One region of the Pseudomonas sp. NPDC090208 genome, then DNA from elsewhere that is predicted to be linked to it. Evidence: predicted binding sites of a transcription regulator. Region 1 holds the regulator's gene; each other region holds the start of a gene.

Region 1 (10,202 bases):
TCTGCCAGATCGGCTTTGACGATGGCCATCGGCATGCCGTAGATCACGCAGCTGGCTTCGTCCTGGGCCCAGATGTGGCTACCGGACTGCTTGAGCAGACGCGCGCCTTCGCGACCGTCTGCGCCCATGCCGGTCAGCACCACGGCCAGCACCTTGTCGTTGTACGACTTGGCCGCCGAACCGAAGGTGATATCCACGCACGGTTTGTAGTTGAGGCGCTCGTCACCCGGCAGGATTTTCACCGCGCCACGGCCGTCGACCATCATCTGTTTGCCGCCGGGGGCCAGCAGGGCCAGACCCGGACGCAGAATGTCACCGTCCTCGGCTTCCTTGACGCTGATGCGGCAGAGCTTGTCCAGGCGCTCGGCGAACGCTTTGGTGAAGGCCGCCGGCATGTGCTGGATCAGCACGATAGGCGCCGGAAAGTTGGCAGGCAGTTGAGTCAGCACCCGTTGCAGCGCCACCGGGCCACCGGTGGAGGTACCGATGGCGACCAACTTGTAGGCCTTGCGCTTGGGCGCCGGCGAGTTCGCCGCGTGGCCATGGCTGGCTGCCGCTGGCGTGCGCGCAGGCAACGGCGCCGCTGCGGTACGCGGGCTGGTCGTGCCGTGCAGCGACGACGGCGCAGGCGCAGCGCTCGGCGCCGGGGCGGACACGCTGCTGGCGTAGCTGCTGAAGCGACGGTTGCTGCGCGAGATGGTGTGCACCTTCTCGCAGAGCATTTGCTTGACCTTGTCCGGGTTGCGCGAAATGTCTTCGAAGTTTTTCGGCAGGTAATCGACCGCACCGGCATCCAGCGCGTCGAGGGTCACCCGGGCGCCTTCGTGGGTCAGCGACGAAAACATCAACACCGGGGTCGGGCAGCGCTGCATGATGTGCCGGACAGCGGTAATGCCATCCATCATCGGCATTTCGTAGTCCATGGTGATCACGTCGGGCTTGAGCGCCAGGGCCTGCTCGATCGCTTCCTTGCCATTGGTGGCGGTGCCGACGACTTGAATCGTTGTATCCGAGGAAAGAATTTCCGAGACGCGGCGGCGGAAAAATCCGGAATCGTCCACCACCAGAACCTTGACGGCCATAAATACTCCATTAGGCGAAACAGGCCGCTCCCGCAGCCCGCTTCCCATCAACATCTGCCCCACCGAAATGACCGCGGTGGATGGAAAACCCGTGGGAGCGAATTCATTCGCGATGAATCCATCAGGCGATACATCGGCTGCGGATGTACCGGCCTCTCGCGAATGAATTCGCTCCCACCAGGCTCATTGCCTCGCCGTTGTCAGATACGCCGTGCGGCGTAACGCTTGAGCATGCTCGGCACATCGAGAATCAGCGCGATGCGGCCGTCACCGGTGATGGTGGCGCCGGACATGCCCGGAGTCCCTTGCAGCATCTTGCCCAGCGGCTTGATGACCACTTCTTCCTGACCGACCAGTTGATCGACGACGAAGCCGATGCGCTGGGTGCCGACCGAGAGAATCACCACATGCCCCTCGCGCTGTTCCTCGTGGGCGGCCGAACTGACCAGCCAGCGCTTGAGGTAGAACAGCGGCAGCGCCTTGTCGCGCACGATCACCACTTCCTGACCGTCAACGACGTTGGTGGTCGACAGGTCCAGGTGGAAGATCTCGTTGACGTTGACCAGCGGGAAGGCGAAAGCCTGGTTGCCCAGCATCACCATCAGGGTCGGCATGATCGCCAGGGTCAACGGCACCTTGATGACGATCTTCGAGCCCTGGCCCTTGGTCGAGTAGATGTTGATCGAGCCGTTGAGCTGGGAAATCTTGGTTTTCACCACGTCCATGCCCACGCCACGACCGGACACGTCGGAAATCTCGGTCTTGGTCGAGAAGCCCGGCGCGAAGATCAGGTTGTAGCAGTCGGTGTCGCTCAGACGGTCGGCGGCATCCTTGTCCATCACCCCGCGCTTGACCGCGATGGCGCGCAGCACCGCAGGGTCCATGCCTTTGCCGTCGTCGGAAATCGACAGCAGGATGTGATCGCCTTCCTGTTCGGCGGACAACACCACACGACCGCCACGGGCCTTGCCCGAAGCTTCGCGTTCGTCCGGCGACTCGATGCCGTGGTCGACGGCGTTGCGCACCAAGTGGACCAGCGGGTCCGCCAGGGCCTCGACGAGGTTCTTGTCGAGGTCGGTTTCTTCACCCACCAGTTCCAGGTTGATCTCTTTCTTCAGCTGACGGGCCAGATCGCGAACCAGACGCGGGAAGCGGCCGAAGACTTTCTTGATCGGCTGCATGCGCGTCTTCATCACCGCGGTCTGCAGGTCAGCGGTGACCACGTCCAGGTTGGACACGGCCTTGGACATGGCTTCGTCGGCGCTGTTGGCGCCCAGGCGCACCAGGCGGTTACGCACCAGCACCAGTTCGCCGACCATGTTCATGATTTCGTCCAGCCGCGCGGTATCGACGCGCACGGTGGTTTCCGCTTCGGTCGGCGCCTTGTCGGCCACCGGCGCAGGTGCACGGGCAGCGGCAGGCGCAGCAGCCGGTGCCGGAGCCGCCTTGGCCGGTGCAGCAGCCGGCGCGGCGGCTTTGGCCGGCTCGGCTTTCGGTGCTTCTGCCTTCGGCGCTTCGGATTTCGCAGCTTCCGCTTTCTTCGCCGCAGCCGGTGGCGTGGCCGTGGCTGTCGCGCCCGCCGCTACGGCCGGTTCGAACTTGCCTTTGCCATGCAACTGATCGAGCAGCGCTTCGAATTCGTGATCGGTGATTTCGTCCGATGGCACTGCATCCGCAGCCTCAGCGGCGGTTGGCGCAGCGGCAGCCGGCACACCGGCGGTGTCAGGCGAGAAACTGCCTTTGCCGTGCAACTGATCGAGCAGCGCTTCGAATTCGTCGTCGGTGATTTCGTCGCTCGCCACTTCGCCCGCTGGCGCCTCAGCCGCAGGAGCTGCAGGCGGCACGACCGCGTCGACCGCGAACTGGCCTTTGCCATGCAACTGGTCGAGCAGCGATTCGAATTCGGCGTCGGTGATTTCGTCGCTCGGCGTTTCCCCGCTGGTTTCCTGGGGCGCAACCGGTGCAGCAGCACCCGCCGCTTCGGCCTTGACCGCATTCAGCGAGTCGAGCAGTTGTTCGAATTCCTGGTCGGTGATGTCTTCGGACGGCGCCTCGGCGACCTCCTCTTCCACGACTGGCACAGCGGCAGCAGCCGCCGCGATTTCATCGGCTGAAGCCGGCTCGGCCAGACGCGACAGCGCCGCCAGCAGCTCAGGCGTGGCCGGGGTGATGTCGGAGCGCTCGCGGACCTGACCGAACATGCTGTTGACGGTGTCCAGCGCTTCCAGCACCACGTCCATGAGTTCCGCGTCGACACGGCGCTCACCCTTGCGCAGGATGTCGAACACGTTTTCGGCGATGTGACAGCATTCAACCAGCTCGTTGAGCTGGAGGAAGCCGGCGCCCCCTTTTACAGTGTGAAAACCGCGAAAAATGGCATTAAGCAGATCCGCGTCATCCGGTCGGCTTTCCAGCTCGACCAATTGCTCGGACAACTGCTCCAGGATCTCGCCGGCCTCTACCAGAAAATCCTGAAGGATTTCTTCATCGGCGCCGAAGCTCATTGGGGGTGCTCCTAAAATTAACCGTCAAACCGATCCAGGGGCTGCATCAGCGTCCGGGCACATTGCTTTCGACGAAGCATTCACGCGCCGGATCAGCAGCCACTTTCACATAGAACCTGGAATCTAAAATCTTAGAAGCCAAGGCTGGATAACAGATCGTCCACATCATCCTGACCGGATACGACGTCTTCACGTTTATCGGCATGAATCTGCGGACCTTCACCCTTGGAATGAAGTTTTTCCTGTTCTTTTTGCTGGCGGAAGTGTTCCTGATCGTGCTGGATCCCGGCAAAACGATCGACCTGGCTGGCCATCAGCACCAGCTTGAGCAGATTGCTCTCGACCTCGGTGACCAGTGTGGTCACGCGCTTGATCACCTGACCGGTCAGGTCCTGGTAATCCTGGGCCAGCAGAATGTCGTTCAGGTGGCTGGCGACCTGCTGGGTTTCGGTCTCGCTGCGCGCCAGGAAGCCGTCGACGCGACGGGCCAGATCACGAAACTCGTCGGCGCTGATCTCGCGACGCATGAAGCGTCCCCAGTCGGCACTCAAGGCGCGAGCGTCGGCACTCAGGCCGTTCATCAACGGCGTGCTCTGTTCGACCAGATCCATGGTGCGGTTGGCCGCACCTTCCGTGAGCCTGACCACGTAGGACAGGCGCTCGGTGGCGTCGGTGATCTGCGAGACTTCTTCGGCCTGCGGCATGCGCGGGTCGATCTGGAAATTGACGATCGCGCTGTGCAGCTCGCGCGTCAGCTTGCCGACTTCCTGATACAGGCCACGATCCCGGGTCTGATTCAGCTCATGGATGACCTGCACGGCCTCGCCGAACTTGCCTTGTTCAAGGCTTTCGACCAATTCCTGTGCGTGTTTCTTCAGGGTCGACTCGAAGTCACCCATCGTTGAATCTTCAGGATTCATAGCGCCCTCGCAGCGGACATCAGCTATTGACGCGCTCGAATATCTTCTCGATCTTTTCTTTGAGAACCTGCGCGGTGAATGGCTTCACCACGTAGCCGTTCACACCGGCCTGAGCGGCTTCGATGATCTGCTCGCGCTTGGCCTCGGCAGTCACCATCAGAACCGGCAGATGACGCAGACGCTCGTCGGCGCGCACCTGACGCAGCAGGTCGATGCCGGACATGCCGGGCATGTTCCAGTCGGTCACCAGGAAATCGAAGCCACCGGCCTGCAGCATCGGCAATGCGGTGGTACCGTCATCTGCTTCGGCCGTGTTGGTGAACCCCAGGTCACGCAACAGGTTTTTTATGATCCGCCGCATCGTTGAAAAGTCATCAACGATGAGGATTTTCATGTTCTTGTCCAATTCGACCTCCAAGCAGTCTTTAACGCATCCAGTTCCTGGGTGCGCGTTCAATCATTACTCTCTGAGCGGCTCTGCGAAAACGAAGGGGGATGATGACGAGAAGGGATCACGCGCACAGCGAAACAGGCCTGCAAAAACCTGATCCGACCGGCTCCTGCCTTGTCTACCGTTGCCCTCAAACGCCCTGCACAGCCGGTCTTACATACAGCACGCAGATGCCGCGAAATGCCGCCCCTGCGTTCGATGCGTTACCGCGCGCGCCACTCTCCCAACCGGCCACGCAAGCGCGCGGCGCACTGGCTGTGCAGCTGGCTGACCCGCGATTCGCTGACCCCCAGGACCTCCCCGATCTCTTTGAGGTTCAGCTCTTCGTCGTAGTACAGCGCCAGCACCAGGCGTTCACGCTCCGGCAGGTTGGCAATGGCGTCCGCCAGCGCGCTCTGGAAACGTTCGTCTTCCAGATCCCGCGACGGTTCGAGCGACTGGCTCGCGCCGTCCTCGTGCAGCCCTTCATGCTCGCCGTCCTGCAACAGGTCGTCGAAGCTGAACAGACGACTGCCCAGGGTGTCGTTCAGAATCCCGTAATATTCGTCGAGACTCATTTGAAGTTCGGCAGCAACCTCGTGATCTTTAGCGTCACGACCGGTTTTTGCTTCAATTGCACGAATCGCGTCACTGACCATGCGCGTATTGCGGTGTACCGAGCGCGGTGCCCAGTCGCCCTTGCGCACTTCATCGAGCATCGCACCACGGATGCGGATGCCGGCGTAGGTCTCGAAGCTGGCGCCCTTGGTCGAGTCGTATTTGGTCGAGACTTCGAGCAGGCCGATCATGCCGGCCTGGATCAGGTCCTCGACCTGCACGCTGGCCGGCAGACGTGCCAGCAGGTGGTAAGCGATGCGCTTGACCAAGGGGGCATAACGCTCGATCAGCTCATACTGGGAATCTTTGGATGATTTGCTGTACATGCGATAGCCACTTGCTGTCATGACACGGGCCCTGCACTGGTCTGGTGAACCAGGCGCTCAACGAAAAATTCAAGGTGGCCACGCGGATTCGCCGGCAGCGGCCAGGTGTCGACCTTCTGCGCGATGGCCTTGAACGCCAGCGCACATTTGGAACGCGGGAATGCTTCGTACACGGCACGCTGTTTCTGCACGGCCTTGCGCACGCACTCGTCGTACGGCACAGCGCCGACGTATTGCAGCGCCACGTCGAGGAAACGGTCGGTGACCTTGGTCAGCTTGGCGAACAGGTTGCGCCCTTCCTGCGGGCTCTGCGCCATGTTGGCCAGCACGCGGAAACGGTTCATGCCGTAGTCGCGGTTGAGCAGCTTGATCAGCGCGTAGGCGTCAGTGATCGAGGTCGGTTCGTCGCACACCACCAGCAGCACTTCCTGAGCCGCGCGCACGAAGCTGACCACCGATTCGCCGATCCCGGCAGCGGTGTCGATCACCAGTACGTCGAGGTTGTCGCCGATCTCGCTGAACGCCTGAATCAGGCCGGCATGCTGGGCCGGGGTCAGCTGGACCATGCTCTGGGTGCCCGAAGCGGCCGGCACGATGCGCACGCCGCCAGGGCCCTGCAACAGGACATCGCGCAGCTCACAGCGTCCCTCGATGACGTCGGCCAGGGTGCGTTTGGGGGTCAGCCCCAACAATACGTCGACGTTGGCCAGACCCAGATCGGCGTCCAGCAACATGACGCGACGCCCGAGCTCGGCCAGGGCCAGTGAGAGGTTCACTGACACGTTGGTCTTGCCGACGCCACCTTTGCCACCGGTCACCGCGATAACCTGTACGGGATGCATGCTGCCCATAGTTAATTCTTTACCTTGTCTTGCTTAGACCTAAGCCACATGTAGGGCTGCACGTTCAGTGTGTGAACAATGCCTGGCAGACCATCGATGCAGGTATATTCCTGTGTCATTTTCCCTACCTAGCCCACGCGCTTGTCGGGGCTGTGATAAAGATCCGCAAACATATCCGCCATCGCTTCCTCGCTAGGCTCCTCCTGCATCTGCACGCTGACAGCCCTGCTCACCAGCTGGTGCCGACGTGGCAAATGCAGATCATCCGGTATCCGTGGGCCATCGGTGAGATAGGCCACGGGCAATTCGTGTGTCACCGCCAGGCTCAGCACTTCGCCGAGGCTTGCGGTTTCGTCCAGCTTGGTCAGGATGCACCCGGCCAGACCGCAACGCTTGTAACTGTGGTACGCCGCTGTCAGCACCTGCTTCTGGCTGGTGGTGGCCAGGACCAGATAATTGCGCGCCTTGATCCCGCGACCGGCGAGGCTTTCCAGCTGCAGCCGCAGGGCCGGATCGCTGGCCTGCAGGCCGGCGGTGTCGATCAGCACGACGCGCTTGCGCAGCAACGGTTCCAGCGCCTGAGCCAGCGACTGCCCCGGGTCGACATGGGTCACCGGCACATTGAGGATACGCCCCAATGTCTTGAGCTGCTCCTGGGCACCGATGCGGAAGCTGTCCATGCTCACCAGCGCGATATTTTGTGCGCCGTATTTCAACACATATCGCGCCGCCAGTTTTGCCAGAGTGGTGGTCTTGCCCATGCCGGCCGGGCCGACCATGGCAATCACCCCGCCTTCTTCCAGCGGTTCGATCTCCGGCGTGACGATCATGCGCGCCAGATGGGCCAGCAGCATGCGCCAGGCGTGCGGCTGGTCGTCGACGTTCGGCACCATGTCCAGCAGGTCGCGCGACAGCGGGCCGGACAGGCCGATGCGCTGCAGACGACGCCACAGGTTGGCCTGCTGCGGACGGCTGCCCTGCAACTGGTTCCAGGCCAGCGAACCGAGCTGGACTTCCAGCAGTTCGCGCAGGCCGGTCAATTCGGAACGCATCGACTCGTAGGCGCGCTGGCTCACCGCAGGTTCGGCGGTGGCACGTTCGGCGCGCTCGGCGCGGTCCGCAGCAATGGCCGCATGGATCGACGGGCGGAACGGCTCGTCCAGAGTCGGCTCGATGTGCTTGCTGTCATCCATCGCCAGGCCCGAGAACAGCTGACGGTTGCCGACGGCATCCAGCTCGGTGCGGCTGCTCAGCTCGGCCTGGGCAGTGACGATGCGCGACTGGGTCTTGCGCAGCTCGTCTTCCAGCTCGATGTTCGGCACGCGCGGCGCCAGCGCCGACAGCTTGTAGTCCAGCGCGGCAGTCAGCTCGACGCCGCCGGCGATCCGCCGGTTGCCGATGATGGCCGCTTCCGCGCCCAACTCATCACGAACCAGTTTCATGGCTTGTCGCATATCGGCGGCGAAAAAACGCTTAACTTGCATGACTCACTACCTCAGCCGTTCGGCCCGACAGTCGCTACGATGGTGACTTGCTTATTGTCAGGAATTTCCTGATAAGCCAAAACATGCATGTTCGGTACTGCCAGGCGCCCGAAGCGGGACAACATGGCGCGAACCGGACCTGCGACCAACAAAATAACCGGCTGACCCTGCATCTCCTGACGCTGCGCCGCTTCGATCAACGAGCGCTGAAGTTTCTCAGCCATGCTCGGTTCGAGCAGAACGCCTTCTTCCTGACCCTGTCCTGCCTTCTGCAGACTATTGAGCAATATCTGTTCCAACCTTGGCTCAAGGGTGATGACAGGCAGCTCCGGCTCAATGCCGACAATGCTTTGCACGATGGCGCGGGACAGCCCGACCCGTACGGCGGCCACCAGCGCGGCGGTATCTTGACTCCGCGCCGCATTGTTGGCGATGGCCTCGGCGATGCTGCGGATGTCGCGCACCGGCACCTGTTCGGCCAGCAGCGCCTGCAACACCTTGAGCAGCGCCGACAGCGACAGCACGCCCGGTACCAGTTCCTCGGCCAGCTTCGGCGAGCTCTTGGCCAGCAGGGTCATCAGTTGCTGCACTTCCTCGTGCCCGATCAGCTCATGGGAGTGCTTGTACAGAATCTGGTTCAAGTGCGTAGCGACCACGGTACTGGCGTCGACCACGGTGTAACCCAGCGACTGCGCCTGAGCGCGCTGGCTGATTTCGATCCACACCGCTTCCAGGCCGAACGCCGGGTCTTTGGCATTGATGCCGTTGAGACTGCCAAATACCTGACCCGGGTTGATCGCCAGTTCGCGATCCGGATAGATCTCGGCTTCGGCCAGGGTCACGCCCATCAGGGTCAGACGGTAGGCACTCGGCGCCAGATCGAGGTTGTCGCGAATGTGTACGGTCGGCATCAGAAAGCCCAGCTCCTGAGAGAGCTTCTTGCGCACGCCCTTGATCCGCGCCAGCAGTTGACCACCCTGATTGCGGTCCACCAGCGGAATCAGGCGGTAGCCCACTTCCAGACCGATCATGTCGATCGGGGTGACGTCATCCCAACCCAGCTCCTTGGACTCCTGGGCACGGGTCGGCGACGGCAGCATTTCCTGTTGCCGCTTGACCTCCTGAATGGCTGCCAGCTTGGCTTCGTTCTGTTTCCGCCACAGCAGGTACGCACCGCCCGCCGCCGCCAGTCCGAGGCTGATGAAGGAGAAATGCGGCATGCCCGGCACCAGACCCATGACGATCATGATGCCTGCCGACACGGCCAGCGCCTTGTGCGAGGTGAACATCTGGCGGCCGACCAGCTTGCCCATTTCTTCCGAACCGGACGCACGGGTCACCATGATCGCCGCCGCCGTGGACAGCAGCAGCGATGGCAGCTGCGCCACCAAACCGTCACCGATGGTCAACAGGGCGTAGACCTTGCCGGCGTCGGCGAAGGTCATGTTGTGTTGCAGGATACCCACCAGCATGCCGCCGATGAGGTTGATGAACAGGATCAACAGACCGGCGATGGCGTCACCGCGAACGAACTTGCTGGCACCGTCCATGGAGCCGTAGAACTCGGCTTCCTGGGCGACTTCCAGACGACGGCGCTTGGCTTCGGGCTGATCGATCAGACCGGCGTTGAGGTCGGCGTCGATGGCCATCTGTTTGCCGGGCATGGCGTCGAGGGTGAAACGCGCGCTCACCTCGGAGATACGACCGGCACCCTTGGTCACCACCACGAAGTTGATGATCATCAGGATCGCGAAGACCACGATACCGACCACGTAGTTACCGCCGATCACCACTTCACCGAAGGCCTGAATCACCTTACCGGCGGCGGCGTGACCGTCCTGACCGTGGAGCATGACCACACGGGTCGAGGCAACGTTGAGCGCCAGACGCAGCAGCGTGGCGATCAGCAGGATGGTCGGAAACACCGAGAAATCCAGCGGCCGCAGGGCGTACACGCAGACTAGCAGGACGACGATGGACAGGGCGATGTTGAAGG
Region 2 (10,202 bases), on a different contig from region 1:
TATCTGGTGGCCGCCGAGCACGCCGGCATTCGCCCGCTGCTACTGCTGAACAAGGCCGACCTGATCGACGAACAGAACGCCCCGGCGCTCAACGCCCTGCTGGCGGTGTATCGGCAATTGGGTTATCCGCTGCTGGAAGTGTCGGCGCACCATGGCGACGGCATGCAGCAACTGCAGGACTTGCTGGATCACCACACCAGTGTGTTCGTCGGCCAGTCCGGCGTGGGCAAGTCGTCGCTGGTCAACAGCCTGCTGCCGGAAGTCGGAACCCGGGTCGGGCCGCTGTCGGAGTTTTCCGGTCAAGGCACGCACACCACCACGACCGCGCGACTGTTCCACTTCCCCCGTGGCGGCGACCTGATCGACTCGCCGGGCATTCGCGAATTCGGTCTGGTCCATGTCAGCCGCGCCGATGTCGAAGCCGGGTTCATCGAATTCAACGACCTGCTGGGCCGCTGCCGCTTCCGCGACTGCAAACACGACCGCGAACCGGGCTGCGCGCTGCTCAAGGCCCTGGAAGAAGGCCGCGTGCAACAGCAACGGATGAACAGCTACCGCTCGATCATCGCCAGCTTGCCGGAGAACAGCTACTGAACTCAGGCGACGCCACTGACTGTAGGAGCGCGGCTTGTCCCGCGACCGGCGACGGAGTCGTCGTAAATCCAGTAAACGTGGTGTGTCTGGGCTGCATAGTCGTCTGGGTTTACGACTGCTTAGCAGCCGGTCGCGGGACAAGCCACGCTCCTACAGGTTGACCAGCAGCCACAACGAAAAACGCCGCGATGATCGCGGCGTTTTTATTGGGGACGAGCCTCAGTTCTTGGTTTCGTCGATCTTCAGTTGCCCTTGATCGAAGAGGTTCAGCTTCTGCCGGATCTCGTGAGGTTGGGCGTAGGCCTGTGGATCGACCGCCGGTGCGCCGTTCGATGCCCCCGGTTGGCCGGCCGGTGCAGCCGGTGCCGGAGCCGGGGTGGTCTTCGGTGCTTCGCCGGCGTTCTGGTCGCCTTCGATGCGGCTCTGCGCCTTCTTGGTCAGCACCACGATGTCGATGCGGCGGTTGATCGGGTTGTTCGGGTTTTCCTTGTCGTACAGCGACGACGAGGCATAGCCGACCACCCGTGCAACCTGCGGGTCCGGATAGCCACCGGCGATCAGCGCACGGCGAGCGGCGTTGGCGCGGTTGGCCGACAGCTCCCAGTTGCCGAAACCGTTGTTGCCCACATAAGGCGTCGCGTCGGTGTGACCACTGATGCTGACCTTGTTCGGCACAGCCTTGATGGTGTCAGCCATCGCCAGCAGGATGTCCTCGAAGTACGGCTTCAGACGCGCACTGCCGATGTCGAACATCGGGCGGTTCTCGGCATCCATGATCTGGATGCGCAAACCGTCCTGGGTGATCTCGAACAGGATCTGGTCCTTGAACTTGGCCAGCTGCGGGTTCTCGTTGACCTTGGTCTGCAACTCTTGCAGCAGCATCTCCAGACGCTCCTGCTCGACCTGCTCGGCCGCCGCATCCTGCTGATCGGCATCCACCGGCACCTTGTCCGGTGCAGGCGTGGACTTCACCTCGGGATTGAGGGTCTGGTCCGGCGACATTTCCGGCGAACCGCCAAGGTCGATGACGTAAGGCGAGCCGCTGTCGGAGAAGCCCACCGGGTCCTTGAAGTAACCGGCGATGGCAATCAATTGCTCAGGCGTGGCCGAGGACATCAGCCACAGCACCAGGAAGAACGCCATCATCGCCGTGGCGAAGTCGGCGAAGGCGATTTTCCAGGCGCCGCCGTGGTGGCCTCCGCCGAAGCGCTTGACGCGCTTGACTATGATCGGCTGATTATTTTCCATGGATCAACGACCGCGAACAGCTTGTTCCAGCTCGCTGAAGCTGGGGCGGTGGGCCGGATACAGAACCTTGCGACCGAATTCGACAGCCAGTGAAGGCGGTACGCCGGAAGCCGAAGCCACCAGAGAAGCCTTGATCGCTTCAAAGACGTTCATCTCTTCCTTGGCGTCGTGAGCCAGGCACTGTGCCAGCGGGCCGAAGAAGCCGTAGGCCGCGAGAATACCGAAGAAGGTACCGACCAGCGCCGCACCTACGTGCATGCCGATCGCCGCCTTGTCGCCGGAACCCAGCGACGCCATGGTCACCACGATACCCAGTACCGCCGCGACGATACCGAAACCGGGCATGCCGTCGGCAACGCCGGTCACCGCGTGGGACGGGTGCTCCAGCTCTTCCTTCATGCTCAACAGTTCCATGTCGAACAGGCCTTCCAGTTCGTGGGGAGCCATGTTGCCGGACGACATGATGCGCAGGTAGTCACAGATGAACGCGATCATCCGCTCATCCTTCAGCACGCCGGGGTACTTGGCGAAAATCGGGCTGTTGGCCGGCTCTTCGATGTCACCCTCGATGGCCATCATGCCTTCACGGCGGCTCTTGTTGAGGATCTCGTAGATCAGGCCGAGCACTTCCAGGTAGAAACCGTGAGTGAAGCGCGAGCCGAACATCTTCACGGACTTCTTGATGACGTGCATGGTCATGTAGCCCGGGTTCGCTTGCAGGAATGCACCGAACGCGGCACCGCCGATGATCATCACCTCGAAAGGCTGGATCAGCGCAGCGATCTGACCGTGTGAGAGTACGTAGCCGCCGAGGACGCTCGCGAAAACGACGATGATGCCGATAATTTTTGCCATAGAGAGAGATTACTTACTTGAAGTCCGGTTCATGGTCATTGTGCGAGAGCGCTGAAAACTCTTGTTCTACTTATCGGCATGAGTGCGCCAGACTATAGTCAAAACACATGAAAATCCTGACTGGCGCCTGGCTCGGGCACTGCAGCGCGAAGGCCAGCATGATGCCACTATTCATCGCCGTTCAAAACCTCCCAGCCGTATGGGTCTTGTGAATGCAATCAGAAAACGCTTCGACGCTCCCGGTTCCGCAAACCCTCGACAGCTGGATCAAGCAGCTGGACGGCCTGCCATTGCCGGTCCCCGCCGTGGCCCATGGCAAGGTGCTTGCCGCGCTGAACGACAGTCGCCGCTCGCTGCGTGACATCGCCGACCTGATGCAGAACAGCCCGGCGCTGGTGCTCAGCGTGCTGCGCGAAGCCAATCTCAACAGCGGCGGCCTGGCCGAACCTGCTGAAAGCCTGGAAGTGGCGCTCAATCGCCTCGGTCTGGCACGCACCGCCACCCTGCTCGCTCGCCTGCCATGCGTGGAAATGCAAAAGATCCCGGTGGCGCTGCGTCAGCTGCAATTGATCAGCCAGCATGCCACGCAGCAGGCGTATGGCCTGTTCGCCAACCAGTTGGCCCGCCTGTGGCAGGACATTCAACTGGGCAGCCTGCTGTTTCTCTCGCCGCTGTGGCCGCTGGCCCTGGCGCACCCGAAACTGCTGGAAGAGTGGGAGCTGAGAGTTATCCACAAAGGCGAATGCGCGAAGCGTGTGGAAAAGTCGCTGTTCGGCGTGCGCCTGCTGAGCCTGTGTCAGAAGCTCGCCGAGCACTGGCGTCTGCCGATCTGGGTCACCCAGGGTTACAGCCTGCTGATCCGCGAACAGCGAAGCCTGGTCCGAGTGCTGCACATCGCCCACGAAAGCGACGACCCGCTCAAGCAGCAACAGAAACTGGATGCCAACCTGCCGCTGCGCCGCTGGTTCAACCAGCCGGCCAACACCATTCTGCTGGCCAACGGTCTCGCACTGTCGGCCCAGCAGTCCTGGGATTCGCCGCACAACCTGCGCTGGCAGTTGCTGACCAGCCTCTATCTGCAACAGCCGTTGATGGAGCTGCAACAACAGGTGCACCAGAACGCCGCTGCCAGCGCGCGCCAGCATGCGGTGCCCGGCGTCTGGCACCCGGCCGAGGCGCTGCTCTGGCCCTGGGATTTCCGCCGCGTGCAAAAAGGCGCGCTGCCGGCGCCGCCGCCATCGGCCGAAGCCTTGCAGAACTGGCGCAAGCTCTGCGGCGATCTGCTCAAGGAACCCACCCTGTTCACCAACGCCATGCACCTGACCATCTGCGCCCGCGACGCCCTGCTCGCTGCCGGCCTGCGCCGGGTCGCACTGTTGATGATCGACCGCAAGACCGACAGCCTGCGGGTGCACCAGTTTGCCGGTGTGGATAACTCTGCCGCAGCCCTCACACTCCCTTACAAAGACAGCACCGTCCTGCAACGACTGCTGACTCAGGCCACGCAATTGCGCCTGACGCCGGCCAACAATGCGCAGTTCTCCGCTCTGCTACCGCCTCAATTGCGCAATCTGTTCAGCGGGGAAAACCTGCTGATCCGCTCGCTGGCCAGCCAGGGCCGAGTGCTGATGCTAGTGGTGGCCGATCAGGGCGGCGGGCCGTTCTCGGAAGTCACCGTGCAAGCCTTCGGCAAGACCGGGCAATGCATCGAGAAGGCACTGACCACCTTTAGCCAACGCAATGGCTGACGGCTGAGCTACAATTCGCCTCTTTTTTCATCATCTGGAGACGTTACATGTCTGCCTTCTCAAGCTTGCCGCTGGTGATCGAGCCCGCAGACCTGCAGGCACGCCTCGGCGCTTCAGAGCTGATTCTGGTCGATCTGACCAGTGCCGCCCGTTACGAGGCCGGCCACATTCCGGGCGCGCGTTTCGTCGACCCCAAGCGCACGCAACTGGGCCAGCCCCCGGCACCCGGCCTGATGCCGACCCAGACACAACTGGAAGCGCTGTTCGGTGAGCTGGGCCACAACCCCGATGCGGTCTACGTGGCCTACGACGACGAAGGCGGTGGCTGGGCCGGCCGTTTCATCTGGCTGCTGGACGTCATCGGCCACTCGAAGTACCACTACCTGGACGGCGGCCTGCTGTCCTGGCAAGCGGCAGGCCTGCCGCTGTCCACTGAAGTGCCTGCCGCTGCCGGCAGCCCGTTGCCGCTGACCCTGCACGACGCACCGACCGCCACTCGCGAATACCTGCAAAGCCGCCTCGGTGCTGCCGATCTGGCGATCTGGGATGCTCGTGGTCCGACCGAATACTCCGGTGAGAAAGTGCTGGCGGCCAAAGGCGGCCACATTCCCGGCGCGGTAAATTTTGAATGGACTGCCGGCATGGATCAGGCACGCCAGCTGCGCATCCGTAAGGACATGCCACAAATCCTCGAAAGCCTGGGCATCACGCCGGACAAGGAAGTGATCACCCACTGCCAGACACACCACCGCTCCGGCTTCACCTATCTGGTGGCCAAGGCGTTGGGCTACCCGCGCGTCAAGGGCTATGCAGGCTCCTGGGGCGAATGGGGCAATCATCCGGACACGCCGGTCGAAAAATAATCTGGCGCACCAGACTGTCGCACCAGACCGTATGGAACGCCGCCTTTCCGAAACGCTTTAGGATCTCTGATGAAACAGCGTCTGTTTATCCTCTTCCAATACCTGCTGCCCCATCACCTGCTGTCGCGCCTGGCCGGCTGCGTCGCCGAGTGCCGGGTGCGCTGGTTCAAGAATGCCTTCACCCAGTGGTTCGTGCGCCGTTATCAGGTCGACATGTCCCAGGCGCTGGTTGAAGACGTTACCGCTTATCCGCACTTCAACGACTTCTTCACCCGTGCCCTGAAACCGGGCGCGCGCCCGCTGGACGAAACACCGGGTGCAATTCTCTGCCCGGCCGATGGCGCCGTGAGCCAGTTGGGCCCGATCGAACACGGCCGGATCTTCCAGGCCAAGGGTCACAGCTACAGCGCGCTGGAGCTGCTGGGCGGCGATGCGCGCCTGTCAGCACCGTTCATGGGCGGTGAATTCGCCACCATCTACCTGTCGCCGAAGGACTATCACCGCGTCCACATGCCGCTGGCCGGCACCCTGCGCGAGATGGTGTATGTGCCGGGTCGCCTGTTCTCGGTCAACCAGACCACCGCTGAAAACGTACCGGAACTGTTCGCCCGCAACGAGCGCGTCGTCTGCCTGTTCGACACCGAACGCGGCCCAATGGCCGTGGTACTGGTCGGCGCGATGATCGTGGCTTCGGTGGAAACCGTGTGGGCCGGTCTGGTCACCCCGCCAAAGCGTGAACTGAAAAGCTTCAAGTACGATGAAGCCTCCCGCGCGCCGATCCATCTGGAAAAAGGCGCCGAAATGGGTCGCTTCAAGCTGGGCTCCACCGCCATCGTCCTGTTCGGCCCGAACCAAGTGAAATGGGCGGAACAATTGGTCGCCGGCTCTCCTGTACAGATGGGCCAAGCCTTGGCAGCACCTGTCCAGGCCTGATTCTTGCCTTCCAAAAATTGTCTGCGATTTCTCTGACGGGGCTGCGTTCATGCAGCCCTGTCAGAGGCTGTCATCAATCTGATGTAACAGTTCTGAGACAATGTCACTTTGATATTAAAGCTGCGATATCTGACCGATGCTGTTACAGTCGTCTGTCGGTGCTGTAGGAAACTTCGCTTTAACTTGACGTACACTTGCTCGTTTTTCGCTCGGCCGACGTGCCACTGCCCTGCAGTTCACCCAGCCACCCGAGCCAGTAGTTGTTGGAGTTTGCCTGTCACATGAACCAATTAAGTCTCCCACTGTTGTTGCGCGCCCCCGTGCCGACTCAGTCGAGCCTGTCGTTCTGTGATGCGACACCCAAAGATCTCAAGCGCTGGATCGCTACCCTTCCCAAAGCCAACCTCGGCGAAATGGCCCGCCAGCTCTATCAGGGCCTGGGCGAGCTGAATCAGTTGCTGACCCCCAGCGAAAACCGCCTGCAATTGCTCGAACTGCTGCGCCCGGAAGTATTTTTCGTGTGCAAGCACCTGGAGCGGCATTTCCTCAACCAGTCGGTGGTGCTGGAAGAACGCCCGCGCAAGGTCGCCAACCTGTGCCAGGCCCTGCAAAACCATCTGGCCATCGGCTACAAACAGATCATTGCTCGCGTTGCGCCTCGGCCCAGCAAGGACCGCATGCAACTGCTGACCACCGCATTGCAACGCGCGCTGCATTGCCTCAACGGCCCGCTGATTCGCGCCAACCAGCTGTATTGCCCGGTACAGGACGGCCTGTGGCTGGAGTTGCACCTGATCTATCAGATCGCCCGGCAAAATCAGCTGCACACGATCCCGGTGGCCGACAACCAGGCACATCACACTCGCACACTGACCGTCGAACAGACCTATATCGTCGCGCTATTGATGGGCTGCTCGCGCTGCAACCAGATGCGCCAGCACAACATCGGCAAACTGGCCGACGCACTGGACGCCTGGAGTTCGATGGTCACGCTGCAGGCGCCAGCCGACAGCACCAGCCTCTATGCCGTGTCGCCGACCACCGACACGGCGCCGCGTTACACCTCGCTGTACGCCGAAGAGCAGCGCGGCAACCTGCTGGGCTTCGACCCTCGCGCACTTTCGGCAGCCCTGCTGCGCTATGTCGACATGCCAGCCGAGCAGCGTTCGCAGTCCTATCTGCATGTACCGCCCGGTCTGTCGCTGGACGTGTTGCAGCATCTGGCCGCAGCCTGGGGTGACGTTGCCGAGCGTGCATTCCAGCGCACACCGGGCCAAGGCACGCTGACCGTCTGCATCGGCATGAGCGCACTGCACTATTTCGTCGGCGGGCAGAAATGCTTCAGCGACCTGCTGCTGGTCCCAACGGCCGAAGTCAGCAAGATCACCGAATACACGCTGGAGCCGCTGGAATCCACCAAGCATGATCCATGGGGTCAGGCGATGGACGTGCAACGCAGCGGCACGGCGAGTCATCTGCTGCCGTTCGAGGAAATCGAATATCAGAGCGGCGAGGCTGACAACAGCTCACCGCTGGACGGTCAGAAGGGTTTTCCCACTTACAGTCTGCAGATCGTCAACCACAGCCCGGGCGGATACTGTCTGGCGTGGCCGAAGGATGTGCCAGATCAATTGCAGGCTGGCGAGATGATCGGCATTCAGGATCACGGCCACGGCTGGAGTATCGGTGTGGTGCGCTGGGTCCGTCAGGTCCGTGGCGGCGGCACGCAGATGGGCGTCGAGCTGATCGCGCCTTTCGCCCAGGCGTGCGGCATGCAGTTGCTGCGCGCCGAACAGAGCAGCCAGTACCTGCGTGCCCTGTTGTTGCCGGAAGTGCGCGCCATCGACGTGCCAGCCACCGTGATCGCGCCGCGCCTGCCGTTCGAAGACGGCTGCAAGGTGATGATCAACACCTGCGGCGATGAGCGTCAGGCCAGCCTGAGCAACCGCAAGGCCACGACCGGCAGCTACAACCAGTTCGAATATCAGATGCAGGAAGACCCGAAAAAGAACGACGCCAAGGCGGGGCCGGAGCAGGAATTCGATTCGTTGTGGACGTTGCTGTAAGAACGACGAACATATTGTCGAGATCGCACACCTTGTAGGAGTGAGCTTGCTCACGATTGCGTTGCAACAGTCAGCACAGTTGGCACTCAACAATGGCAATCGCGAGCAAGCTCACTCCTACAGGTCATGCATCACGCCACAAGCGCTACTTACCGCCCCTGCCCTTCACGATCACGGAAGCCCAGCAGGTACAGCACGCCATCCAGACCCAGGGTCGAGATCGCCTGCTTCGCCGACTGCTTGACCAGCGGTTTGGCACGGAACGCCACACCCAGACCGGCAATCGCCAGCATCGGCAGGTCGTTGGCACCGTCGCCGACTGCAATGGTCTGCTCCAGGCTCAAGCCTTCCTTCGCCGCCAGTTCACGCAACAGATCAGCCTTGCGCTGCGCATCGACAATAGGCTCGATGGCATTGCCGGTGCACTTGCCGTCCACCACTTCCAGCTCGTTGGCGAAGATGTAGTCGATGCCCAGTTTCGCCTGCAACTGACGGGCGAAATAGGTGAAACCGCCGGACAGGATCGCCGTCTTGTAGCCCAGACGCTTGAGCTCGGCGAACAGGGTTTCGGCCCCTTCGGTCAGCCGCAGCGACGCACCGATTTCGTCCAGCACCTTGATGTCCAGGCCCTTCAGCAACGCCAGACGCTCCTTGAAGCTGGCACGGAAATCCAGCTCGCCGCGCATGGCCCGCTCGGTGATCTCCGATACGCGATCACCCACGCCATGGGCCTTCGCCAGCTCGTCGATCACTTCGGCCTCGATCAGCGTCGAGTCCATGTCGAACACCGCCAGACGGCGATTGCGACGGAACACCGAATCCTGCTGGAAGGCGATATCGACGTTCAGTTCCTGGGCCACATGCAGGAATTCGGCACGCAGTTGCTGCGGATCGGCCGGTTCGCCGCGCACGGAAAACTCGATGCAACCCTTGCCCTTGTCGGTCGGCATGTCCAGTGCCATGCGCCCGGACAGACGATCGATACGGTCAATGTTCAGGCCGTATCGGGCGGTGATGGCGCTGACCGTTTGCAGTTGCTCGGCGGTGACCTTGCGGGTCAACAGCGTCACGATGTGCCGGTCCTTGCCCTGGTCCTCTACCCAATGCTGGTAGTCGTCATCGCTGACATGGGTGAACAGCACCTGCAGGCCAAGCTCGTCGGCCTTCAATTGCACCCGGTCCAGCACCGTCGAGCCGCTTTCGGTGTCCGGAATCTGCACAAGAATGCCGAACGACAGCGTGTCATGGATCACGGCCTGACCAATATCCAGAACATCGGCGCCGCCTTGAGCCAGAACGCCGGTGATGGCCGCTGTCAGACCCGGACTGTCTTCGCCGGTAATGTTTATCAGGACAATTTCGCGCAAGGCGCACCCCCGCTGTGGAAAAAAACCGCATTCTACGCACTTTCAGTGACCGCCGGGCACAGCGAGCGCTTTGCCGCCTCCGGGTCGCTCGCTATACTGCGCGGCAACTTCTCCAAGAGAGCCGTGCTCAGTGAACCGGCCCACGCCAGTAAAAACCGATAATTTCTTCTTGCTGATCTTCCGGGCATTGCGTCATCGACGCGTTCCGATTGCTTTGCGCATCGCCAGCCACAACGTGATTCTCGTCGCGCTGGCGCTGGTGATCTACGCCTGCGTGATGGGTCTGCAATTCAAGCAGGCCATGCACGAACAGGCTGACGCGCTTGGCCAGGCCCTGACCACGCAAACCGCGACGTCCGCCACGGAGCTGTTGGTGTCCAACGACATCCTCAGCCTCAACGTGCTGCTTGGCAATCTGGTGAAGAACCCGCTGGTGGCCCATGCGGCCATCTACAGCATGGACAACCGCATTCTGGCCGAAGCCGGCCAGCGCCCGAAAAACGGCCTGCTGGGTGAAGCCGAAGGGCT
Region 3 (10,202 bases), on a different contig from region 1:
GGCTTGATATCCATTTCGTCTGCCATGAAAACTCCTTGACTGGATCGGTTAGGCGAATGTTCAGACGCTCAGACGTGTACAGCTGAAATGCAGGGTCGGGCGCAGGAGATTGGTATGTTCGATTCGAACAAAAGAGCTGTCAATTACGCCACCGCTACATGACTTGGCGTGGCTTGTTACAGGGTGTTGTAACGCTTGAAACGTTATCGCTTTTATGAATGTCATGGTTTTTTACTGCCTTCTCTGAAAAGCCTATAGATATGTATGTTGAGTGCGTTTGCAGCGTGTGCTTGTAAATGAAAAATATCCGTTGTTGCCGTAGGCTATTGGCTTCTTGTTTTTTTCAGGTCAGCCGAAAGGGCCGCGCGCTTGGCGGTTTTTCCCAGCAAATGCGGGGTGTGGCTGCCCGTCTTGGTGCGATTGGATGGTGAAAATGTTTGGTTACAGTTGTAACTAAATCGGTTTTCGGCAAGCGTCAGGTGTTCCTGTTCAATGAGGCAAGCAAATGCGAGTTGAGTGATCACATTAAATCTTGTTCGGGGTGTTATTTATTTCTATGCAACTGATGTGGAACTAATAGTGTTGTGGCGAAGCTGTCAAGCCTGCTGTTGTGAGAAAAAGCTGTTTGCGGGGTTGAATGCATGTCTGGCGTAAAAAATCAGAAACTTCCTACTTTTCTCAGGTAACAGGAGGGCGCATAAAAAAGCCCCGGTGACAGGGTCACCGGGGCTTCTTTGAACAGGGCGGGGTTCAGCGGTTGAAGCGCTCCACCAGCGAGTACTGGCTGTGTGCCGTGTGGGTCAGTTCGGCACTCAGGGTTGCCGAGCGCCGGGCCTCGTCGGAGGTCTGGTCGGCCAGTTGGGCGATGGTGGTGATGTTGCGGCTGACTTCCTCGGCCACCGAGCTTTGTTCTTCGGTCGCGGCGGCGATCTGCGTGGTCATGTCGGTGATGTGGGCCACGGCATCGCTGATGCCGACCAGGGCCTTGTCCGCTTCCATGACCTGCTCGACCCCGGCCTCGGCCTGACGGCGGCCGGTTTCCATGGTCTGCACGGCATCGTTGGCGGTCTGCTGCAGCTTGGCGATCAGCGCGTGAATCTGCCCGGTGGACTCGCTGGTGCGCTGGGCCAGTTGGCGCACTTCGTCGGCGACCACGGCGAAGCCACGGCCCATTTCACCGGCGCGGGCGGCTTCGATGGCGGCGTTGAGGGCCAGCAGGTTGGTCTGGTCGGCGATGCCTTTGATCACATCGACCACGCCGCCGATTTCGTCGCTGTCCTTGGCCAACTGAGTGACGGTCAGGCCGGTTTCACCGACCGAGGCCGACAGACGCTGGATGGCTTCGCGGGTGTCGTTGGCGATGTCGCGACCGCGACGGGTCAGCTCATTGGCCTGTTGGGTGGCATCGGCGGTGCGCTGCACATGGCTGGCGACTTCCTGAGTGGTCGCGGCCATCTCGTTGACGGCGGTGGCGACCTGTTCGGTCTCCACGCGCTGGCGTTCCAGACCGTCGGAACTGGCCTGGGCCAGGCTGTCGGACTGCTGCGCCTGAGCATTGAGGTGCTCGGCGGTGTCCTGCAGACGGGTCAGGCAGGTTTTCAGGCGCGCTTCCTGGCTGAGGATGGACATTTCCAGACGGGCCTGGGCGCCACGGCTATCGGTGTACATCTGCGCGATCAGCGGGTCGGAGGTGGTCTGTTCGGCCAGGCGCAGCAGGCGCTTGATGCCGCGCTGCTGCCAGCTCAGGCCGAGCAGGCCCAGCGGTACCGACAGCGCAGCGGCAAGGGCGAAGCCCCAGTAGGAGTTGAGCCAGACACCGATCAGGAAGCTCAACTGGCTGACCATGATGAACGGCAACCAGTCCTGCAGCACCGGCAGCCACTTGTCGCGGTTCGGCACGGCGGACTTGCCACTGTTCAGGCGCAGGTACAGCGCTTCGGCGCGGCGGATCTGCTCAGGCGTGGGCTTGACCCGCACCGACTCGTAGCCGATCACTTGCTGCTTGTCGAAGACCGGAGTGACGTAGGCGTTGACCCAGTAATGATCGCCGTTCTTGCAACGGTTCTTGACGATGCCCATCCACGGCAGGCCCTGCTTGAGGGTGCTCCACATGTGCTCGAACACGGCGGACGGCACGTCGGGATGGCGCACGGTGTTGTGCGGGGACTTGATCAGCTCGTCGCGGGAAAAGCCGCTGATTTCAACGAACGCGTCGTTGCAATAGGTGATGACCCCACGTGTGTCGGTGGTCGAAATCAACCGTTGCTGGGCAGGAAAGGTCCGTTCGCGTTGGGTGACGGGCTGGTTATTGCGCATGAGCTATTCAATCCGGAAAGGCTTTCAGAGGTTATCGGCGCGTTGACCGCTAAGTTAAGCGCGATGTGGGCCGAGAGATGAGTCGGGTTGTCGCAGGTCAATACTCAGCGATAGAACATCGGGTAGGTGAACAGGGCGAAGTGGGTCAGGTTCAGGCCGAAATGGGTGACAACCGCCGCTGGCAGGCCACCGAAGCGGTAGGCGATCCCGTAGCCGACCCCGGCAATACCGGCCAGCAACGCCCATTGCCAGCCGGCGCCCAGATGGGTCAGGCCGAATACCGTCGACGCCAGCAGAATCGCCAGCGGCTGATGCCAGGGCAGGCGGTGGAGCAGCCGCGCCAGCCCGCCCTGAATGTAGCCACGGAACAGCAGCTCTTCGGTCAGGCACACCAGCAGCAGGTTGTTGACGGCCCAGATGCCAGCCTGCTCCGGCCATTTCGGCGCCCAGCCGGTGAGGCCCAGTGCTTGCGCGCCCATCAGGCACAGGGTGGTGGTGAAGATCAGGGCCAGAGCGGTCGTGGCCAGTGAGCGGCGCCACGTGATCGCGGCAAACACCCACGGGCAGGCGACGGCGATCCACAGGCCGATCAGCGGTTTGTCGAGGTTCAGGTACATCGAGAACGGCGCGGCTTCCGGGCTGAAGCGCACGGCGGCGATGACCCGCGCGCTATAGAAGCCGGGCAACCAGTGGCTGGCAAGCCCCGCGGCCAGCGCGAGAAACAGCACATGACCGAAGCCGCGTACCGCCCAGTGAGGGAATTGGCTGACACAGACACCGGCCATGATCAACAGACCGAAGGTGACCGCCACCGGAAGGCTCAATTGCCCGTAGGTCAACGCCAGGCAATAGCCCAGCGCCAGCAGAATCAGGGTGGTCCAGCGTTGCACCGACATGGTGTCGTCCTTGAGTGTCGGATCAGGCTGGCGATTCTAGCGTTGATTAAACGCTGGCGCATGTGGGAAACGGCTGAAGGTGTCAGAAGATGCTGTCAGGGGTTTCCGAGTGTGGCGAAAAAAACTGAGTACACCACAAGTCCCTGTGGGAGCGGGCTTGCCCGCGAAGTTGGCAAGCCAGTCGACGTCGCGTTGTCTGACCTGACGCCTTCGCGGGCAAGCCACGCCCCCACGGCCTTCGGCCCGAGGCAGAAGCGATGGTGATCTCAAGGGCGTCGCCGTCGGCAAGCCGGACTGCTACGGGGATTTGTGGGTATGTGAAATGTCTGGAGCCACCGCAAATCTCAGTGGGAGGGAGCTCTGCTCGCGATGGCGGTGGGGCAGGCGATACCGCATTGTCTGGGTCGACGCTATCGCGAGCAGAGCTCACTCCTACAGGATTTGTGGTTTCCGCATCTCTATCGCATGTCCCCAGAACCTGTGGGAGCGGGCTTGCCCGCGAAGCTGGCAGGGCAGTCGACATCGCGTTGTCTGGCCTGACACCTTCGCGGGCAAGCCGCGCTCCCACACTCTGTAACTCGGTAGCTGTCACAGATCCTCAACCGCCTTACGCGGTAATCAACTGCCGCAGCACGTAGTGCAGGATGCCACCCGCCTTGAAGTATTCCACTTCGTTCAAGGTGTCGATCCGGCACAGCACTTCGACGTCCTCCTGCTGGCCGTTTTCCCGGGTGATGTGCAGTGTCAGGTCCATGCGCGGTTGCAGGGTGGCGCCGGTCAGGCCGCTGATGTCGACGGTTTCCTTGCCGGTCAACGCCAGCGTCTTGCGGCTCTGGCCGTTCTTGAACTGCAACGGCAACACGCCCATGCCTACCAGGTTGGAACGGTGGATGCGCTCGAAGCTTTCCGCAATCACCGCCTTCACCCCCAGCAGATTGGTGCCCTTGGCCGCCCAGTCGCGGCTGGAGCCGGTGCCGTATTCCTGGCCAGCAACGATCACCAGCGGTGTGCCTTCCTGCTGATAGCGCATGGCTGCGTCGTAGATCGGCAATTTTTCATCGGTCGGCACATGCAGGGTGTAGCCGCCTTCCTCGTTGCCGAGCATTTCGTTGCGGATGCGGATATTGGCGAAGGTGCCGCGCATCATCACTTCGTGGTTGCCGCGCCGTGAACCATAAGAGTTGAAGTCTTTAGGTTCCACGCCCTTGCTGCGCAGGTAACGACCCGCCGGGCTGTCGGCCTTGATGTTGCCGGCAGGGGAGATGTGGTCGGTGGTCACCGAGTCGCCGAGTATCGCCAGTACGCGGGCCTTGCTCACGTCAGCAATCACCGGCAGCGGCCCGGCCACGTCGTCGAAGAACGGCGGGTGCTGGATGTAGGTGGAATCGTCCTGCCACACATAAGTCGCCGCTTGTGGCACCTCGATGGCTTGCCATTGTTCGTCGCCGGCGAACACTTCGGCGTATTCCTTGTGGAACATGCCGGTGTCGACCTTCATCACCGCTTCGGCGATCTCCTTCTGGGTCGGCCAGATATCGCGCAGGTACACCGGCTGACCGTCGCTGCCTTCGCCCAGCGGCTCGCTGCTCAGGTCGACGCGCACGCTGCCGGCCAGGGCGTAAGCCACTACCAGCGGCGGAGACGCCAGCCAGTTGGTTTTCACCAGTGGATGCACGCGACCTTCAAAGTTGCGGTTGCCGGACAGCACCGAGGCGACGGTCAGATCCGATTGTTGAATGGCTTTTTCGATGGGGTCGCGCAACGGTCCGGAGTTGCCGATGCAGGTGGTGCAACCGTAACCGACCAGATCGAAACCCAGCTTGTCGAGGTACTCGGTCAGGCCCGCTGCCTTGTAGTAGTCGGTGACCACTTTCGAGCCCGGCGCCAGCGAGCTTTTCACCCACGGCTTGCGCTGCAGGCCTTTCTCCACTGCCTTCTTCGCCAACAGGCCAGCGGCCATCATCACGCTGGGGTTGGAGGTGTTGGTGCAGGAGGTGATGGCGGCGATCACCACCGCGCCGTTTTTCAGGCGATAGCGATTGCCTTCGTATTCATACTCGGCTTCGCCGACTTGCTCGGCATTGCCCACGGCGACGCCACCGCCGCCTTCGCTTTCCAGGCGGCTTTCGTCATGTTTGCTGGGTTTCAGCGCCAGGCCGAGGAAATCGCTGAACGCCTGGGCGACGTCCGGCAGTGGCACGCGGTCCTGTGGCCGTTTCGGACCGGCGAGGCTGGCGACGACCGAACCCATGTCCAGCTCCAGCGCATCGGTGAACACCGGTGCCTGACCGGGCAGGCGCCACAGGCCCTGAGCCTTGCAGTAGGCCTCCACCAGCTTGACCGTGTCATCGGGCCGGCCGGACAGGCGCAGGTATTCCAGGGTCACCTCATCGACCGGGAAGAAACCGCAGGTGGCGCCGTATTCCGGGGCCATGTTGGCGATGGTCGCGCGGTCGGCCAGCGGCAGGTCGGCCAGGCCATCGCCGTAGAATTCGACGAATTTGCCGACCACGCCTTTCTTGCGCAGCATCTGCGTCACGGTCAGCACCAGGTCGGTGGCAGTGATGCCTTCCTTGAGCTTGCCGGTCAGCTTGAAGCCGACCACTTCCGGAATCAGCATCGACACCGGCTGGCCGAGCATGGCCGCTTCTGCTTCGATGCCGCCGACGCCCCAGCCGAGCACGCCGAGGCCATTGATCATGGTGGTGTGGGAGTCGGTGCCAACCAGGGTGTCGGGGAAGGCGTAGGTGCGACCGTCTTCTTCTTTGGTCCACACCGTGCGGCCGAGGTATTCGAGGTTGACCTGGTGGCAGATACCGGTGCCCGGCGGCACCACGCTGAAGTTGTCGAAAGCGCTCTGACCCCAGCGCAGAAAGGCGTAACGCTCGCCGTTGCGCTGCATCTCGATGTCGACGTTGTCGCCGAACGCCTGTTGGTCGCCGAACTTGTCGACCATCACCGAGTGGTCGATCACCAGATCCACCGGTGACAGCGGGTTGATCCGCTGCGGGTCGCCGCCGGCCTTGGCCACCGCCGCGCGCATGGCGGCGAGGTCGACCACGGCGGGCACGCCGGTGAAGTCCTGCATCAATACGCGCGCCGGGCGGTACTGGATTTCGCGGTCGGATTTGCGCTCCTGTAGCCACGCGGCGAGGGCTTTGAGGTCGTCACCGGTGACGGTCTGGTTGTCTTCCCAGCGCAGCAGGTTTTCCAGCAGCACCTTGAGCGACATCGGCAGCGTGTCCAGATCGCCCAGCGACCTGGCCGCTTCCGGCAGACTGAAGTAGTGATAGGTTTTTCCGTTGACGTCCAGCGTTTTGAGACTGTTCAGGCTATCGAGCGAGGGCATGAAATAACTCCTTGATCTGTCCGCACGGCACGGACCGGTGAATCAATCGGTTTTCTGGCAAGACATTTTCTGCAGCGCTCTGGTCGGCGTCTTTCAAGGTCATTGAACTGTACTGGACCCCGTTGCCGAGTCAGTGGTTCCTGATTCGGCTATCATGCGCCGCTTTCGAGTCCCTGAAATCAGTCCTCAAGTATAAGGTGCGCCCGCCAGTCGGCCGGTGCGCCGTGGAGAAGTGCCGGTGAACACCCTTTTCATGCATTGCCGCCCCGGTTTCGAAGGCGAAGTCTGCTCGGAGATCAGCGAGCACGCCGCGCGTCTGTCGGTCGCCGGTTATGCCAAGGCCCGGCCCGACAGCGCCTGCGCCGAGTTCGTCTGCACCGAGGCGGACGGTGCCGAACGGCTGATGAACGGCATGCGTTTCGTCGACCTGATCTTCCCCCGGCAGTGGGCGCGCGGGGTGTTTGTCGCCTTGCCGGAAACCGACCGCATCAGCGTCATTCTTGAACAGATGGCCGATTTTCCGGTCTGCGGCAGCGTGTGGCTGGAAGTGGTCGATACCAATGATGGCAAGGAGCTGTCGACCTTCTGTCGCAAGTTCGAGGCGCCGCTGCGCAAGGCGTTGGAGAAGGCCGGCAAGCTGGTCGACAACGCGAAACTGCCGCGTCTGTTGCTGACTTTCAAAAGCGGCCGCGAGGTGTTTCTGGGGTTGGCCGACGCCGGTAATTCGGCGATGTGGCCCATGGGCATTCCGCGCCTGAAATTCCCCCGTGAAGCGCCGAGCCGTTCGACCCTGAAACTGGAAGAGGCCTGGCATCACTTCATTCCCCGTGATCAGTGGGACGAGCGTCTGTCCGGCGACATGACCGGTGTTGACCTCGGCGCCGCGCCGGGCGGCTGGACCTATCAACTGGTCCGGCGCGGCATGCTGGTGACCGCCATCGACAACGGGCCGATGGCTGAAAGCCTGATGGACACCGGGCTGGTGCAGCATCTGATGGCCGACGGTTTCACCTACAAGCCACGGCAGACGGTGGACTGGATGGTCTGCGACATCGTCGAGAAACCCGCCCGCAGCGCGGCGTTGCTGGAAACCTGGCTGGGTGAGGGGTTATGTCGGGAAGCAGTGGTCAACCTCAAGCTGCCGATGAAGCAGCGTTACGCGGAAGTGCGCCGCCTGCTTGATCGCATCGAGGAGGGCTTCAAGGCTCGTGGCGTGAAAGTGTCGATCGGCTGCAAACAGCTGTACCACGACCGCGAAGAAGTGACCTGCCATTTGCGCCGGCTGGATATCAAGCGCTGATCCGGTTCGCGCGCTCCTACGGGCGGTTGCGTTTTCTGTAGGAGCTGGCTTGTCCTGCGAGCGGCGACGGAGTCGTCGTAAAACCGGTAAACGCAGTGTGTCAGGACTGCATAGTCGTCAGGTTTTACGACTGCTGCGCAGCCGCTCGCAGGACAAGCCAGCTCCTACAACGGTCGCCAGCAAGCCAGTGCTCATGACCTTTGGTCAGCGGCGCAACCGGAGGGCAAAAATGGTCACGCCCCGCAGGGCGTGTCAGAGGACATCCCCACCCTCCAGCACATACCCCACCGGCATTTCGCTGGCGTATTCGCCGACCACCTCGCGGGTCAGGCCGACGATGTCTTCCACCAGTTCCATGCCCGCGCCGGTGCGCCAGCTGGCGACGATGTCCATCACCGGCGGGAGCGGCACATTTTCGATCAGGGTCAGCGCGCCCTGGGCCAGTTCGCCGCGCACCAGCGGCACGGGCAGGGCGCCGATGCCGAAGCCGTCGCGCACCAGTCTGGTGATCGCTGAGGCCGAGTTCACACAATTGATGCGCGGGGTGATGATGTTGGCCGTGTGCAGCATGTTGAGAATGTCCTGGTGCGGCCGTGAATTGCGCGAAAAGGTCACGATGCGTTCCTGCGCGATGTCCTCCAGCGTCACCCCGGTACGGTCCAGCGCCGAGCCGGCCGGCACCACCCAGTGCAGTGGATAGCGCGCCAGAATGGCATTGCGCACGCTGTCCAGACGCAGCACGTCGGTCTGGAAAATGATGTCCTGATAACCTTTTTCCAACTGCGAACAGAGGTTGCTCGCGGTTTCGGCGGTCAATTCGATCTCCAGATTCGGGTAACACTTCATCAGCCGTGTTACCAACGGGCTGAGCCAGGTGTGTATCACCGTATCCATGGCGCCGATGCGAATCCGCCCGCGCACCTGGCTCGGGTCCTTGATCGCAGCCTTCATGCTCTGCACGGTGTCCATGATGTGCTCGGCGTATTCCAGCACTCGCACGCCTTCGGTAGTCAGCGACACGCCCTTGGAATCCCGCACGAACAGCCGCACGCCCATTTCATCCTCCAGCGCGGCGATGCGGCTGGAGATAGAGGCCTGCGTGCTGAACAGTTTTTCCGCCGTGAGCCGGAAGCTTTTCAGCCGCGCGACCCAGACGAAGGTTTCCAGAAACTTGAGATTCACCGAGCGATTTCCTTGAGCGATTGAGCGGTGCCACGCGCTGCACGTTGGACCCGTGCAGGCGATGGTCGTCATACAGACTCCGGAAAAAGCAGGTTACATGCCAGTGCCCGAACGGAAATTCTGATCGGGCTGCGGCAGATTTACTTGTTGGACAGCGGCGTGACCTTCGTGAGAACGGCACGCGGCACGGGACTGAAAGACCTAATCCACCAGATACAGGTGCGGTCGCTGGCGCTGCACTTCGGCCTGTTGCCTGGTCAGCGTCTGAACCTGCGCATTGAGCGTTTCGGTGGCCTTGAGCAGCTTGCGCAGTGCGTCGAGCAGAGACTTGCGACCCTGAGGGTCCAGCCCGGATTTGTGCTCGGCGATGCTTTCAAGCAGGCTCGTCAGGCTATGGGTCAACTCGTCGATCGGTTCCATCTTCATGCAGGTCCACCGTATAGGCGCAGGCGTCGCCGGCGCTCAGTCAAAGCTGAAACCGTCCAGGCGCTGCTTCAGCGCAACGGCAATCTGCGCCAGCTCTTCACTGGCTGCCCGGGTCTGGTCGGAGCGCACCGAGGACTGCATCGAAAGGTCCCTGATCCGCAGGATGCTGCGGTCGATGTCTCTGGCCACCAGCGCCTGTTGTTCACACGCGGTGGCGATCAGCGTGTTGCGTTCGTCGATGCGGTTGACCGTGCGGGTGATGCCGTCCAGCGCCGTGTTGGCCGAAGCGGCCTGGCTGCGGGTCTGTGTCGCCTGTTCTGCGCTGTCGGTCAGCGCCGTCACGGTTTCTCGGGTGCCGGTCTGGATGTGTCCGATCATGCGCTCGATGTCCATCGTCGAGGTGCTGGTGCGATGCGCCAGCGAACGCACTTCGTCGGCGACCACGGCAAACCCGCGCCCGGCTTCACCGGCCCGTGCCGCTTCGATGGCGGCGTTGAGTGCCAGCAGATTGGTCTGATCGGCCACCGAACGAATCACCTCCAGCACCTTGCTGATTTCCTGGGTGTTGGAGGCCAGTTCACCGGCACGCTCGGATGCACCGCTGACGCTGCTGTCGAGACGGGTGATGGCGCCGAGGGTGGCGGTGAGTTCCTGTTGCCCGTTCTGCGCAAGTTGCAGCGAAGCCCGTGATTCATCGGAGGTGTTCAGCGCATTGCGCGCCACCTCGTCCACG

What was found. The regulator FliA, encoded in region 1, starts transcription of late flagellar genes. The targets are predictions, from matches to a motif close to CTAAAGTTTNNNNNNNNNNNGCCGNTAA.
Region 2: a site for FliA is predicted at 2,768-2,795, ahead of motA (flagellar motor stator protein MotA). Genes of this name have one in related genera too.
Region 3: a site for FliA is predicted at 2,348-2,375, ahead of ACIPL0_RS11575 (methyl-accepting chemotaxis protein). Genes of this name have one in related genera too.

What each region holds. Positions count from the first base shown of each region.
Region 1 covers NZ_JBIVCU010000017.1:134,275-144,476, forward strand. The annotation lists gene ACIPL0_RS24670 (chemotaxis response regulator protein-glutamate methylesterase) at 1-1,082, opposite strand, end outside; gene ACIPL0_RS24675 (chemotaxis protein CheA) at 1,283-3,586, opposite strand; gene ACIPL0_RS24680 (protein phosphatase CheZ) at 3,718-4,506, opposite strand; gene ACIPL0_RS24685 (chemotaxis response regulator CheY) at 4,526-4,900, opposite strand; gene fliA (RNA polymerase sigma factor FliA) at 5,161-5,901, opposite strand; gene fleN (flagellar synthesis regulator FleN) at 5,898-6,731, opposite strand; gene flhF (flagellar biosynthesis protein FlhF) at 6,851-8,206, opposite strand; gene flhA (flagellar biosynthesis protein FlhA) at 8,218-10,202, opposite strand, start outside.
Region 2 covers NZ_JBIVCU010000001.1:119,070-129,271, forward strand. The annotation lists gene rsgA (small ribosomal subunit biogenesis GTPase RsgA) at 1-594, shown strand, start outside; gene motB (flagellar motor protein MotB) at 814-1,842, opposite strand; gene motA (flagellar motor stator protein MotA) at 1,846-2,697, opposite strand; gene ACIPL0_RS00555 (HDOD domain-containing protein) at 2,910-4,445, shown strand; gene rhdA (thiosulfate sulfurtransferase) at 4,493-5,308, shown strand; gene asd (archaetidylserine decarboxylase) at 5,378-6,241, shown strand; gene ACIPL0_RS00570 (molecular chaperone) at 6,523-8,307, shown strand; gene serB (phosphoserine phosphatase SerB) at 8,457-9,665, opposite strand; gene ACIPL0_RS00580 (hypothetical protein) at 9,552-9,836, shown strand; gene ACIPL0_RS00585 (histidine kinase) at 9,805-10,202, shown strand, end outside.
Region 3 covers NZ_JBIVCU010000005.1:257,037-267,238, reverse strand. The annotation lists gene ACIPL0_RS11585 (hypothetical protein) at 1-26, opposite strand, end outside; gene ACIPL0_RS11580 (hypothetical protein) at 324-524, opposite strand; gene ACIPL0_RS11575 (methyl-accepting chemotaxis protein) at 751-2,316, opposite strand; gene ACIPL0_RS11570 (lysostaphin resistance A-like protein) at 2,421-3,212, opposite strand; gene acnA (aconitate hydratase AcnA) at 3,820-6,561, opposite strand; gene rlmM (23S rRNA (cytidine(2498)-2'-O)-methyltransferase RlmM) at 6,800-7,861, shown strand; gene ACIPL0_RS11555 (LysR family transcriptional regulator) at 8,114-9,043, opposite strand; gene ACIPL0_RS11550 (hypothetical protein) at 9,245-9,469, opposite strand; gene ACIPL0_RS11545 (methyl-accepting chemotaxis protein) at 9,506-10,202, opposite strand, start outside.